DNA from 2 places in the Thermomonospora sp. CIF 1 genome. Region 1 is predicted to be linked to the other one. Evidence: predicted binding sites of a transcription regulator. Region 1 holds the regulator's gene; the other holds the start of a gene.

Region 1 (6,568 bases):
CTGCCACGGCCCCTGCCGCCCCTGACCGGGCTGCGGACCCGGCATCGGCGGGGGAGGACCGTAAGCCATGGCGGATTCCTTTCCGACGGTTCACCGGCGAACCAGTGAACCTTTTCCAACACGCCGTCTGCGCAGGTCGAGGCTGGAGCGTCGCAGTCAGGGACGATGCCGTGACCTGGAACGCCGCGCCGGCGGGCACCACCTGGGCTCCCGTCCCCGGCGTCTTGGGCCGCGTGTTGAAAAAGGTTCCCTGACGAAGTCTATGAGTCTTCCGAAGGCCAAGAGGTTCGCGGATTCTTCCCACAGGCGGTCATGGCGTCACCCTCTTTACACCAAGTGCGGCACCCGGGGGTTCGGCGAGGTCAGCGACACCCCGGCGAAACGGCCGTCGTGCCGGGAGTGCTCATGACGTTCATAAAGGGTCAGCCCCAGCTCCGGAAGGCGCAGGCACCGGCCGCGCCGCACCACCGCATGGCCCAGGTCGAGCAGCAGCCGCAGCACGTCCTCGGCGGGCTCGTCCAGCAGGTCGATGCCGTCCAGCCGCAGCCGCAGCCGCGGATTGCCGCTCCAGCCCGGCGGGCGTTCGGCGTAGATCTCGCCCACCCGGTCCACCCCGTCCATCCGCCGCTCGGTGGAGACCGCCAGCAGGCCGCGGCCCACCCGCACGCTGCGGTGGTCGGTCCAGCCGCACAGGAAACGCGCCCGCGGCGGCGGGGTGCGGCACGCCCTGGCGACCTCCTCCAGCGCCGCCCAGGCGTCCTGGGCGCAGGTGTCGAACAGCAGGTCCGCCGAGGGCAGCAGCGCTCCGCGTCCCGGCTGCAGCGTGACCACGAACGGGCGGGCGCCGCCGGGGAAACGGGCCGGGTCGGGCTCGCGCAACGTCACCAGCCCTTCCCACAGGATCGGCTCGTCCACCCCCAGCCAGGTGATGTGCGCCTCGACGCCGAACAGCTCAAAGCACCGGTCGGCGACCGCCGTCTCCACGCGTTCCCGCAACGACTCGGCGACCTCGGCCAGATGCCGCCGCCACCAGGGAGGCTCTTCGCCGTGACGTCCACTGGTCTGCCAGTGCGCCCCGCCGCCGCCCAGCGGCACCCGCTGCTCGCTGCCGGCCCGGTCGAAAAGCACGTAATGCCAGCCGTCCGGCTCGCCGCGCAGCACCACCCGGACGGGCACCTGCCCGTAGGCCTGCGAGCCGGCTCCCCACATGTCCTCGCCCCCTACGAGTACCACGATGCGGGCCGGCCGGCCCGCCCCCTCAGCCGAACGTATCCGGTTCCCGCCAGATTAGGGCGGCCGGCCGCGTTCCGACCGCCGGGCGGCCGCGGCGGACCTGCTCCCGCACGGCACCGGCCCGGAACGATAGCGTCACACCCTGCATCCCGCGCGGCTTGGAGGCTCCCGTGACCCCTACCGATCAGCTCCTGCGCTCGCACAAGGAGCGGAAGGCCGTCGAGAACGCGATACGGGCGCTGTGGGCCGCCGCCCCGCCGGGGTGGCGGCGGCTGACCCTGGTCTTCCGGGCGACGGTCGGCATCGACAGCGCCTCGCTGGAGATGGTCTGCATGGACGGCACCGTCCGCCGCCTGGTCCCGCCCGGCCGGGCCGTGCGGCACATGGACGAGCTGCGCGCCGCCACCTATCGGGAGGACCGGGGCGCGTGGTTCACCGCGCGGCTGGAGGTCGAAAGGTCCGGGCGCTTCAACGTGGAGTTCGACTACGAGAACGAGCCGGACTTCAACCCTCCGCTCACCGCCTCCGCCTACCTGCTGGACCTGGCCCGTTTCCCCCGCTCGGAAGAGCACACCCCCGACTGGCTGAAGAACAAGCTCCGCGAGGCCGGCTGAGCGGCCAAGGCGGTCGGCGGCTGCGGGCAGACTTGGAGGGTGCCCGCGACCCTGCCCGATGGCGACCCCGTTCCCGCAGACGGCGCGCTGCCCGAAAGCGCCCTGGACGGACTGGGCGCCCGCCCGTTCGCCTGCTACGTGCACGTGCCGTTCTGCGTGACCCGCTGCGGTTACTGCGACTTCAACACCTACACCGCGGCCGAGCTGGGCCCCGGGGCGAGCCGCGACTCGTACGCCGATGCCGCGATCGCCGAGCTGCGCCTGGCCCGGCGGGTGCTGGGCCAGACCGACCTGCCGGTGCGCACGGTGTTCTTCGGGGGCGGCACGCCGACCCTGCTGCCGCCCGGCGAGCTGGGCCGGATCCTGGCCGCCATCGACGCGGAGTTCGGCCTGGCCCCCGGCGCCGAGGTCACCACCGAGGCCAACCCCGAATCGGTGGACGAGGGCTACCTGGAGCAGCTGCGCGCCGCCGGGTTCACCCGCATCTCCTACGGCATGCAAAGCGCCCGCCCGCACGTGCTGGCGGCGCTGGACCGCGTCCACACCCCCGGCCGCATCCCCCAGGTCGTCCGGTGGGCGCGGAAGGCGGGTTTCGAGCAGGTCAACCTCGACCTGATCTACGGGACGCCGGGGGAGAGCGCGGCGGACTGGCGGGCCTCCCTGCTGGCCGCGCTGGAGACCGAGCCCGACCACATCTCTGCCTACGCCCTCATCGTCGAAGAGGGCACCCGGCTGGCCGCGCGGGTGCGGCGCGGCGAACTGGCCGCCCCCGACGACGACGCGATGGCCGACCGGTACCTGATGGCCGAGGAGCTGCTGAGCGCCCACGGCCTGCACTGGTATGAGATCTCCAACTGGGCGCGCGGCCCGCACGCCGCCTGCCGGCACAACCTGCTGTACTGGACGGGCGCCGACTGGTGGGGGATCGGCCCCGGCGCACACAGCCACGTCGGCGGCACCCGCTGGTGGAACGTCAAGCATCCGGCCGCCTACGCCGCGCGGCTGGCCGGCGGGCGCAGCCCGGCGCACGCCCGCGAGGTCCTCACCGCCGCCGAACGCCGCCTCGAACGCATCATGCTGGAACTGCGGCTGGCCGAGGGGTGCCCCGCCGAGCTGCTGGAGGACGCGGCGGTGCGGCGGGCCATCGCCGACGGCCTGGTGGAGGAGGAGCCCTACTTCGGCCGGGGCCGCGCGGTGCTGACCCTGCGCGGCCGGCTGCTCGCCGACGCCGTCGTCCGAGACCTCACCTGACGAGGGCCCCGCCGGGTTCTTCGGCGCCGTTGCGGTTCCGGCGGCGGCCCTCCCACAGGCGGCTCAGGAGGGGTCGGGAGCGGTGACGAAGTCGATGAGCTCCTCCACGCGTCCCAGCAGCTGCGGCTCCAGATCGGCATAAGAGTTCACCGCGCCGAGGATCCGCCGCCAGGCCGCCCCCACGTCGGGAGGCCAGCCCAGCGCCGCCAGCACGCCCTCCTTCCAGGGCACGCCGGGCGGAACCTGCGGCCAGGCCCCGATACGCAGTACGGCGGGCTTGACGGCCTGCCAGATGTCCACGAAGGGATGCCCGGTGACCAGCACGTACGGCGAGGACACCTGAGCGGCGATCCGGCTCTCCTTGGACCCTTCGACCAGGTGGTCCACCAGCACGCCCAGCCGCCGGCCCGGACCGGGGCCGAACTCGGCCACCACCGCCGGAAGGTCGTCGACGCCCTCCAGGTACTCCACCACGACCCCCTCCACGCGCAGGTCGTGGCCCCAGATCTTTTCCACCAGCTCCGCATCGTGCACGCCCTCGACGTAGATGCGGCTCTCGCGGGCCACGCGGGCGCGCAGACCGGGCACCGCGATCGACCCGGAGGCCGAGCGGAGCGGGCCCGCGGCGGGCCGGCGCGGCCGCACCAGCGTCACCGGCCTGCCCTCCAGCAGGAAGCCGGCCTCGGTGAGCGGAAAGACGCGGCGGTTGCCGAACCGGTCCTCCAGCGTCACCCCGTGCTTGTCGCAGGCCACCACGGCGCCGCAGAATCCGCTGTCGGCGTCCTCCACCACCAGGTCCCGCTCGGCCGCCACCCGGGGGATCGGCTTTTTACGGGACCACCGCCGGTGGTCGGCCAGCACATCATCGCCATAATCCTTGCTGCGCACGGACCGGACTCTAACGACGCGGCCGGTGCAGAGACTCCGGACGGCGCGTTCCCCCCGGCCGGTGGGCGTGGCGGCAAAGGATACCCTGCCGGGACCTCCGACCTCGCCCGAATCGCCGTAGACTTGGCACTCGGGGGGAAGGAGTGCCAGTATGCGGGCCGCAAGGAGGTGACCACGTGCTCGACGACCGCAAACTTGCGGTGCTCCGCGCCATCGTCGAGGACTACGTGTCCACCAACGAGCCGGTGGGCTCCAAGGCGCTGGCCGAACGGCATGCGCTGGGCGTCTCTCCGGCGACGATCCGTAACGACATGGCGGTGCTGGAGGAGCAGGGGTACATCACCCAGCCGCACACCAGCGCCGGCCGGGTGCCCACCGACAAGGGCTACCGGCTGTTCGTGGACCGGCTGTCGACGATCAAGCCGCTGTCGGCGGCCGAACGCCGCGCCATCGAGACCTTCCTCAACGGCGCCTACGACCTCGACGACGTGGTCAGCCGCACCGTCCGGCTGCTGGCCCAGCTCACCCGGCAGGTCGCGGTGGTGCAGTACCCCTCCCTGTCGCGCTCGTCGGTGCGCCATGTGGAGCTGGTGCCGGTCGCCGAGCGGCGGCTGCTGCTGGTGCTGATCACCAACACCGGGCGGGTCGAGCAGCGGGTGGTGGAGACCCCCGGCGCGGTCTGCGAGGAGTCGGTGTCGCGGCTGCGCACCCTGCTCAACAGCTGCCTGGACGGCTGCCTGCTGGCGGACGCGCCGACCGCGGTGGCCGACCTGCCCGAGCAGGTCGCCCCCGACGACCGGCAGGTGGCCGCCACCGTGCTGTCGGTGCTGCTGGAGACCCTGGTCGAAAAGCACGAGGAGAAGGTCGTCTTCGCCGGCACCGCCAATTTGGCCAACGTCGACTTCGCCCAGAGCCTGCGCGAGGTGCTGGAGGCCCTGGAAGAGCAAGTGGTGCTGATGCGGTTGCTCGGCGAGGTCGGGGATTCGTCTAGTCTGACGGTGCGGATCGGCAAGGAGAATCCGCACGAGAGTCTTCGGTCGACCTCCGTGGTCGCCGCCGGCTACGGCGTCGGCGACCGGCCCCTGGCGCGGCTGGGCGTGCTCGGGCCGACGCGGATGGACTACCCCAGCACGATGGGAGCGGTGCGGGCAGTGGCACGTTACGTCGGACAAGTCCTCGCGGGGTCGTAAGTGGCACGCGACTATTACGCGATCCTTGGGGTGCGCCGCGACGCGAGCCAGGACGAGATCAAGAAGGCCTACCGGCGGCTCGCGCGGGAACTCCACCCGGATGTCAATCCGGACCCGGAGACCCAGGAACGCTTCAAGGAGATCACCCAGGCCTACGAGGTGCTCTCCGACCCGAAGAAGCGGGAGATGTACGACCTGGGCGCGGACCCGTTCGCGCCCGGCGGCGGCGCCGGTGCCGGGTTCGGCGCGGCCGGTTTCCCGTTCAGCGACATCATGGACGCCTTCTTCGGCACGGCGACCTCGCGGGGCCCGCGCAGCCGGGCCCGGCGGGGCCGCAACGCCACGCTGCGGGTGGAGCTGGACCTGGCCGAGACCGCCTTCGGCACCACCCGCGAGCTGGCCATCGACACCGCCGTGGTGTGCAACGTGTGCTCGGGGGCCGGCACCGCCCCCGGCACCCACCCGGAGACCTGCGAGACCTGCCTGGGACGGGGCGAGGTGCAGCAGGTCACCCGCTCCTTCCTGGGCCAGGTGATGACGTCGCGGCCGTGCCCGCACTGCGGCGGCTACGGCAGCGTCATCCGCCAGCCCTGCCCCGAGTGCTCCGGCGACGGCCGGGTGCGCACCCGGCGCACCATCAAGGTGCGGATCCCGGCCGGGGTGGAGAGCGGCACCCACATTCAGCTCGCCGGGGAGGGCGAGGTCGGCCCGGGCGGCGGCCCGGCCGGCGACCTGTTCTTGGAGATCGTCGAACGCCCGCACCCGATCTTCGAGCGGGAGGGCGACGATCTGCACTGCACCGTGCAGATCCCGATGACGGCGGCGGCGCTGGGCACCCAGGTCGCCATCGAGACCCTGGACGGCACCGAGGAGGTCGACATCCGCCCCGGCACCCAGTCCGGGCAGGTGATCCGGCTGCACGGGCGGGGCGTCCGCCACCTCAACGAGTCCGGCCGCGGCGATCTGCTGATCCACGTCAACGTGGAGACGCCCACCAATTTGGACGAAGAGCAGGAAGAACTGCTGCGGCGGCTGGCCAAGCTGCGCGGCGAGGAGCGGCCTCCCGGCAAGTTCGCCCCCGGCCAGCAGGGGTTCTTCTCCCGGGTGCGGGCCGTCTTCAACGGCCACTAGCGGCCGCGTGGACCGGCGAGTGACCGTGGAGGGCCGTCATGCCCGGCGTGCGCCGGGCATGACGCAGGCAGGTGACGCGACCGCGCTCCCGGCCGCCTCCCCGCTGACGCGGAGGCGGGTGTGAGCCCGCCCGTCTTCCTCATCGACTCCACCGCGCTGCGCGAGGACCGGGTGGTCCTGGAGGGCCCGGAGGGACGGCACGCCGTCACCGTGCGCCGGCTGCGGCCCGGGGAGCGCGTGGATCTGACCGACGGGGACGGC
Region 2 (6,568 bases), on a different contig from region 1:
CGGTCGAAGGAGTCCAGGAAGGCGTCGGCGGCCGAAAGGCCGTAGCGCAGCGCCAGGCTGCAGCGCATCTGCGCGATGTCGACCCCGATCGGCCCGTAGGAGGCGCTGGACCAGTCGACGACGCCGGTCAGCCGCCCATAGGACCACAGCGTGTTGTCCGGCTGGTAGTCGCGGTGGATGAAGTGCGGCCTGGCCTCCGGGGCGGGGCGGGCGGCCAGCTCGAACGCCTGCTCCCACAGTTCGGGGCGGGTGGCGTGGGCGGGCGGCACCCGTTCCCGCAGCCGGTTGTAGGGCAGGTAGGGCGGCATCGTGGCGGCGCCGCTGAGCGAGTGCACCCCCAGCAGCGCGGCCGACATCTGGATGAGGTATTCCGACAGCTCCTCGGTCCCCGGGTTGGGCGGATGGCCGATCAGCCGGGTGACCAGCAGCGCCGGGGCGTCGCAGTAGGCCCCGGCGGGGTCTGCGGCCACCAGTTCCGGGGTGGGCAGCCGGCAGCCGGCCAGCAGCGCCAGCGCGGCGATCTCCCGTTCGGGAGAGAACTCCTGCCCGGCGGTCTGGTCGGGAAGGGTCCAGCGGCGCAGCACCAGCCGGTGCGGATGGCCGGAGCGGCTCTCCACCAGCAGCGCGTGGTTGGCGTGGCGCGTGCCCCCGGTCAGCGGGCGGACCATCTTGACCTTGGAACCCGGGCCGAGGCACTGCTCCACCCAGCGCAGGGTGGCCTCATCGGGGGGCGGGCAGACCGCCTCCACCGGTGCTCCGGATGCCTGGGAACGAGTCACGGGGTCCATCAAAACGGATTCCGAATGGTATTGGGAGTGATTTTGTGGAGAAGGAACGTTGCAAAATTCACGGGACCGGCGTGTCGCCCCGGTTATTGATCGGGCATGACCGGTGATTGTCGGACATAATTCGCGGATGCCATTCGGTATCCGGAGAAGTGGAAACGTCCGTTCTCAGGCGCTTCCGGCCGGGCCGCTCGCCGAAACGTCCAGCGGCCGTCGATGCGTCAGCAGGGCCACCGGGGAGTCGCCCACGCGGGTGAGCACCAGCGTCAGCTCCTCCCCATCGCGCCGGCCGCCCCCGCCGGCAAAGCCCAGCTCCCGGCGCAGCCGCTGCACGTCCACCGCCGATCCGCGCTTTTTGATGGTCAGCCTCCCGACCCGCCGCCGGCGCAGCACGGCCCGCAGCCGCTTGACCGAGAACGGCAGTACCTCTTCTATCTCATAGGCGGTGGCGAACGGCGTGGCGACCAGGTCGTCACCGGTGATGTAGGCGATGCGCGCATCGGCCAGCCCGCCGCCGAGCGCCGCCGCCACCTCGGCCACCAGATGGGCGCAGATCACCGCCCCGTCCGGTTCGTACAGGTACCGTCCCCACTCCCGCACCGGCGCGGTCGCCGGATCCCGCGCCGCCGCCAGCGTCCACACCCCGCCGCGCCCGTCCAGCAGCGTGGCCCGGCGCCGCGCCCGTCCCGCCAGCGCCCCCGTCCACAGCGCCGCCTCCTTGACGTCGCCGCCGACCGAGATCCACTCCGCCTCCGCCTCCTGCGGGATGGCCTGGTGCGGGATGCCCGGCGCCACCTTGACGCACCCGGCCGGGGCCCGCCCGGCCAGATCCAGCACCGCATCCAGCGGCGGTTCATAACAGGAGGGGTCGAACACGCGGCCGCGCAGAGTGCGCCGTCCGGGGTCGGCGAACACCGCGGCGAACCCCGCGGGGTCCGCCTCGGTCGCATCCCCGTGCCGCACGAAGGCCCGCTCCGCCAGCCCGAGCGCCGTCAGATTCGCCCGCGCCACCTCCACCGTCAGCGGGTCGCGCTCCACGCCGACGCCTGCGCACCCGGCCCGGGCCCGGGCGATCAGGTCGGCGCCGATGCCGCAGCCCAGGTCCAGCACCGGCCCGCCGCCCAGCCGGTCGGCGAACCGGCGCGCCCGGTACTCGGCCACGCACGCCCGGGTGGCCTGCTCCAGGCCCGCCGGGGTGAAGTACATGCGGGCGGCGTCCGCGCCGAACTTCTCGTGCGCCCGGGCCCGCAGCCGCGCCTGGGTGAGCGCCGCCGACACCAGCTCGGCCGGGTACCGCTCCCGCAGCCGGGAGGCGGTCGCCACCAGTGCGGTGGTGCTCAGATCGGCCTGCGCCGCCTCGGCCAGCACCCGCTGCCCGGTCTCCTCCAGCAGCCGCCGGAATATCGCCACATCCACACCCGGACCCTACTGATGCGACGGGGCGCGCCCACCGGGCGCCGGGAAGGTTTTCCAGATCAGCGGGTGTGGACGGCGGGGAAAACGGCGAGGAGAAGAAGGCAGGCCGACGGCCTTGCGAGCCGCAAGCGACGGTGCGGTGACCGCAAACCCGCCTGTGTTGACGAGGTCAGGGGGACGGCATAATCTCCATGACTGGCACTCGGACCCTGAGAGTGCCAATCATGCGACAAGGTCGGTCTGGCACCCGCGACGACAGGCCGGTCCCAGGTCGCCTCTTCTGTCACAGTGCGATCGGCCCTGCTCATGGCCGGTCGAGGACCATCGAAGGGGAGGTCAGATCGTGACGACCGCCACCAAGGTTGTTCTCAAGCCGCTCGAGGACCGCATCGTCGTCCAGCCGCTTGAGGCCGAGACCACCACCGCGTCGGGCCTGGTGATCCCCGACACGGCCAAGGAGAAGCCGCAGGAGGGCACCGTTCTGGCGGTGGGCCCGGGCCGGGTCGACGACAAGGGCAACCGCGTCCCGCTGGATGTGAAGGTCGGGGACGTCGTCCTCTACAGCAAGTACGGCGGCACCGAGGTCAAGTACAACAACGAGGAGTACCTCGTGCTGTCCGCCCGCGACGTGCTGGCGATCGTCGAGAAGTAATTTCAAGCCACAGCTGAACGCCATGCACCGCCCCGGCCGGCCAGGGGCTCCCGCACCGTCCGCCATTGCGCATCGGGTGCCTTGGGGAGCTTTCGGGGATGTGGGGATCGTCCTCGCATCGACCCGTGGGCGGCCGGGGCGGTGAACCTTTTCCGGCACTTTGTCTTCGCGGCCGGCGGCGTGCTTCGGCCGCCGGCGGTGCGTTTCGAAATCCCCGCGGGCGCCCGCCGGCCAAGGCCGCCAGCGCATGGGCCGGGTGAGGGAAAAGGTTCGACGCAGGAGAGGACGTAATTTTCCATGGCCAAGATCTTGGAGTTCGACGAGGACGCGCGGCGCGCCCTGGAACGCGGCGTCAACGCCCTCGCCGACGCGGTCAAGGTGACGATCGGCCCGCGCGGCCGCAACGTCGTCATCGACAAGAAGTTCGGTGCGCCGACCATCACCAACGACGGTGTCACCATCGCCCGCGAGGTGGAGCTGGAGGACCCCTACGAGAACCTGGGCGCCCAGCTCGCCAAGGAAGTGGCGACCAAGACCAACGACGTGGCCGGTGACGGCACCACCACCGCCACCGTGCTGGCCCAGGCGCTGGTGCGCGAGGGTCTGCGCAACGTGGCCGCCGGCGCCTCGCCGATGGCGCTCAAGCGCGGCATCGACGCCGCCGCCGCCCACGTCTCCGAGCAGCTGCTCAAGTCCGCCCGCGAGGTCGGCGAGCGGGAGGAGATCGCCCACGTCGCGACGATCTCCGCGCAGGACCGCAAGATCGGTGAGCTGATCGCCGAGGCTTTTGAGAAGGTGGGCAAGGACGGTGTGATCACCGTCGAGGAGTCCCACACCATGGGCCTGGAGCTGGAGTTCACCGAGGGTCTGCAGTTCGACAAGGGGTACCTGTCGCCGCACATGGTGACCGACCCCGAGCGCATGGAGGCCGTCCTGGAGGACGCCTACGTGCTGATCCACGAGGGCAAGATCTCCAACGTCCAGGACCTGCTGCCGATCGCCGAGAAGGTCGCCCAGACCAAGAAGCCGCTGCTGGTGATCGCCGAGGACGTCGAGGGCGAGGCGCTGGCGCTGCTGGTGGCCAACAAGATCCGCGGCACCTTCGTGTCGGCCGCGGTCAAGGCCCCCGGCTTCGGCGACCGCCGCAAGGCGATGCTGGCCGACATGGCGGTGCTGACCGGCGGCCAGGTGATCAGCGAGGCGCTGGGCCTGAAGCTGGACTCCATCGGCCTGGAGGAGCTGGGCCGGGCCCGCCGGGTCACCGTCACCAAGGACACCACCACCATCGTCGACGGCGCCGGCGACCCCAAGGACGTCGAGGACCGCATCCGCCAGATCAAGGTCGAGATCGAGCAGAGCGACTCGGACTGGGACCGCGAGAAGCTGCAGGAGCGGCTGGCCAAGCTGGCCGGCGGGGTGTGCGTGCTGCGCGTGGGCGCCGCCACCGAGGTGGAGCTGAAGGAGAAGAAGCACCGCCTGGAGGACGCCATCTCCGCCACCCGCGCCGCCATCGAAGAGGGCATCGTCGCCGGCGGCGGCAGCGCGCTGGTGCACGTCTCCAAGGAGGGCTTCGAGACGCTGGGGCTGTCCGGCGACGAGGCCACCGGCGCCGAGGCGCTGCGCCGCGCCCTGGTGGAGCCGGCCCGCTGGATCGCCGAGAACGCCGGCCAGGAGGGTTACGTCGTGACGGCCAAGGTGGCCGAGCTGCCCGTCGGCCACGGCTACAACGCCGCCACCGGCGAGTACGGCGACCTGGTGGCCCAGGGCGTCATCGACCCGGTGAAGGTCACCCGCTCGGCCGTCACCAACGCCGCCTCGATCGCCGGCATGCTGCTGAGCACCGAGGCCCTGGTGGTCGAAAAGCCCGAGGAGGAGGAGCCCGCCGCGGGTCACGGCCACGGTCACGGCCACGGCCACTGACCCTCCGCTCCGGCGGCGGCAGGCCGCCTGAGCAGGGAGGATGCAACCGGTTCGCAGGGGATCCCCGCCGACTGCGGCGGGGATCCCTTTTTGGTGAGGTTTCTGATTTGCGGCGGCCCGGCCTCTTGCGTGCCGCGCCGGTCCCGTTTCCGCAGGTCAGGTGGGTGATCACGGCTGCGGAACCGGCGCGGCCCGGGCGGGGCGCAGCGGACTGAAAAAGAATTTCCTGCGCTCCTCGGCCGAAAAGCCCGCGACCGGGCGAAGTGTCGGAAGACTGTTTCGGAAATACCGGAGAAACGGCGACGGGCGGCGCCTTTTCAAGCCGGGCTTCTGCCGGTCACAACGGGTGGAGAGGGCCGATGCGGACCGTTCGGCGACCATCCCGCACCAAAAGAGATTACCCTACGGGATGGAATCATTGCGTTTTGTGATATTAGGCGGGGGGCCCGCGCACTGTGACCATTCCGTTGTCTTGCACAGTGGAGACATGTCCGACCGCGCTGGGCATCATGCTCTACGTGACCGAGGGATGCTTCGCCGGGAACACGACGCGGGGGCTATCGGAGCGGGGGGACGTGCGATGACGAGCGAAGCCCGGGCCTTGCATGCGACGGCGCCCTCCGATGAGGGGGATCTGGGAGATCTGACCGCGCTGGCCGTGCAGGGCGATCCCGGGGCGATCGAGGTATTGCTCAGTCAGGTGCGGCCGATGGTGGTGCGTTATTGCCGGGCCCGTTTGGGGCGCATATCCGGGCACTATCACATCGCCGACGACGTGGCCCAGGAAGTCTGTATCGCGGTGTTGTCGGCCCTGCCCCGATATCGCGACATGGGACGTCCTTTCGCGTCCTTCGTCTTCGGCATCGCCTCGCACAAGATCGCCGACGCGCTGCGCAGCGCGGTGCGGTCGGCGGTGCCCACCGAGGACCTGCCGGACGGCCCCGACGACCGTCCCGGCCCAGAGGAGACGGTGGTCCGCTACAGCGAGGCCGAACGCGCCCGCGACCTGCTCACCCGGCTGCCCGAGCACCAGCGCGAACTGGTGCTGCTGCGAGTGGTGGCGGGGCTGTCGGCCGAGGAGACCGGTAATGTGCTGGGCATGACGGCGGGAGCGGTACGGGTCGCCCAGCACCGGGCCCTGGCCCGGCTCCGGGCGATGGCCAGTGAGGAGTCGGGCGCTTGACAGAGCGGAGCGAGGACGCCTCGGTTCCCACCGGTGCCGCCGGTGCGGCCGCCGCCGGTCCCGGCCGTCCGACGGCCGCGTGCTGGGATCTGGCCGCGGTGCGCCGCAGCGACGCGATCGTGGAGGCGCTGGCCGCCCGCGACGCGCTGCCCGACTCCGGCGCCGCCGACCCGGCGGACCCGGCCGTCGCCCTGCTGCGGGCCCTGATCGCCGATGTGGACGCCGGAGCCTTCGACCCGTCCCTGCCGCGCCGGCCGGCGCCGCCGGCGCAGCAGAGCACGCGCCCGGGAAAGCGGCGGCCCGGATCGGGCGGGCGCATGCGGCCCGTCCCCGCCGAGGGGGACGGCACCGCCGCCGAGCCTGGACCGCGGCGGGGGCCGCGCAAGGTCGTCCTGCTCGGCGTCGTCGGCCCGCTGCTGACCGGGGTGCTGGCCACCACCGGGGTCGCCGTCGCCCAGGACGGGCCGGCCGAGCAGCCGGGAAGCGCACCGGGCGCCGGAGAACTGGCCGCCGGCGAACCCGCGGCGCACGCCCGGATCCGGCTGGTCCGGGAACGGCCGGACACCGCCCGCCCGGCCGAGGGCGTCATCACGGTCCTCGCCGCCGACGGCG

What was found. The regulator HrcA, encoded in region 1, represses chaperone genes, less so after heat shock. The targets are predictions, from matches to a motif close to TTGGCACTCTCNNNNNGAGAGTGCCAA.
Region 2: the regulator HrcA is predicted to act here: its motif matches at 2,397-2,423, upstream of groES (co-chaperone GroES).

The regions. Positions count from the first base shown of each region.
Region 1 is NZ_MOYN02000022.1:58,979-65,546, reverse strand. Features, by position in the region: gene BUE48_RS16200 (DUF4870 domain-containing protein) at 1-69, opposite strand, end outside; gene BUE48_RS16195 (hypothetical protein) at 328-1,209, opposite strand; gene BUE48_RS16190 (antitoxin YezG family protein) at 1,404-1,847, shown strand; gene hemW (radical SAM family heme chaperone HemW) at 1,887-3,098, shown strand; gene BUE48_RS16180 (DUF3097 domain-containing protein) at 3,162-3,986, opposite strand; gene hrcA (heat-inducible transcriptional repressor HrcA) at 4,163-5,176, shown strand; gene dnaJ (molecular chaperone DnaJ) at 5,177-6,307, shown strand; gene BUE48_RS16165 (16S rRNA (uracil(1498)-N(3))-methyltransferase) at 6,428-6,568, shown strand, end outside.
Region 2 is NZ_MOYN02000023.1:635,088-641,655, reverse strand. Features, by position in the region: gene BUE48_RS21205 (phosphotransferase family protein) at 1-788, opposite strand, end outside; gene BUE48_RS21200 (class I SAM-dependent methyltransferase) at 954-2,201, opposite strand; gene groES (co-chaperone GroES) at 2,545-2,853, shown strand; gene groL (chaperonin GroEL) at 3,151-4,773, shown strand; gene BUE48_RS21185 (sigma-70 family RNA polymerase sigma factor) at 5,354-5,956, shown strand; gene BUE48_RS21180 (hypothetical protein) at 5,953-6,568, shown strand, end outside.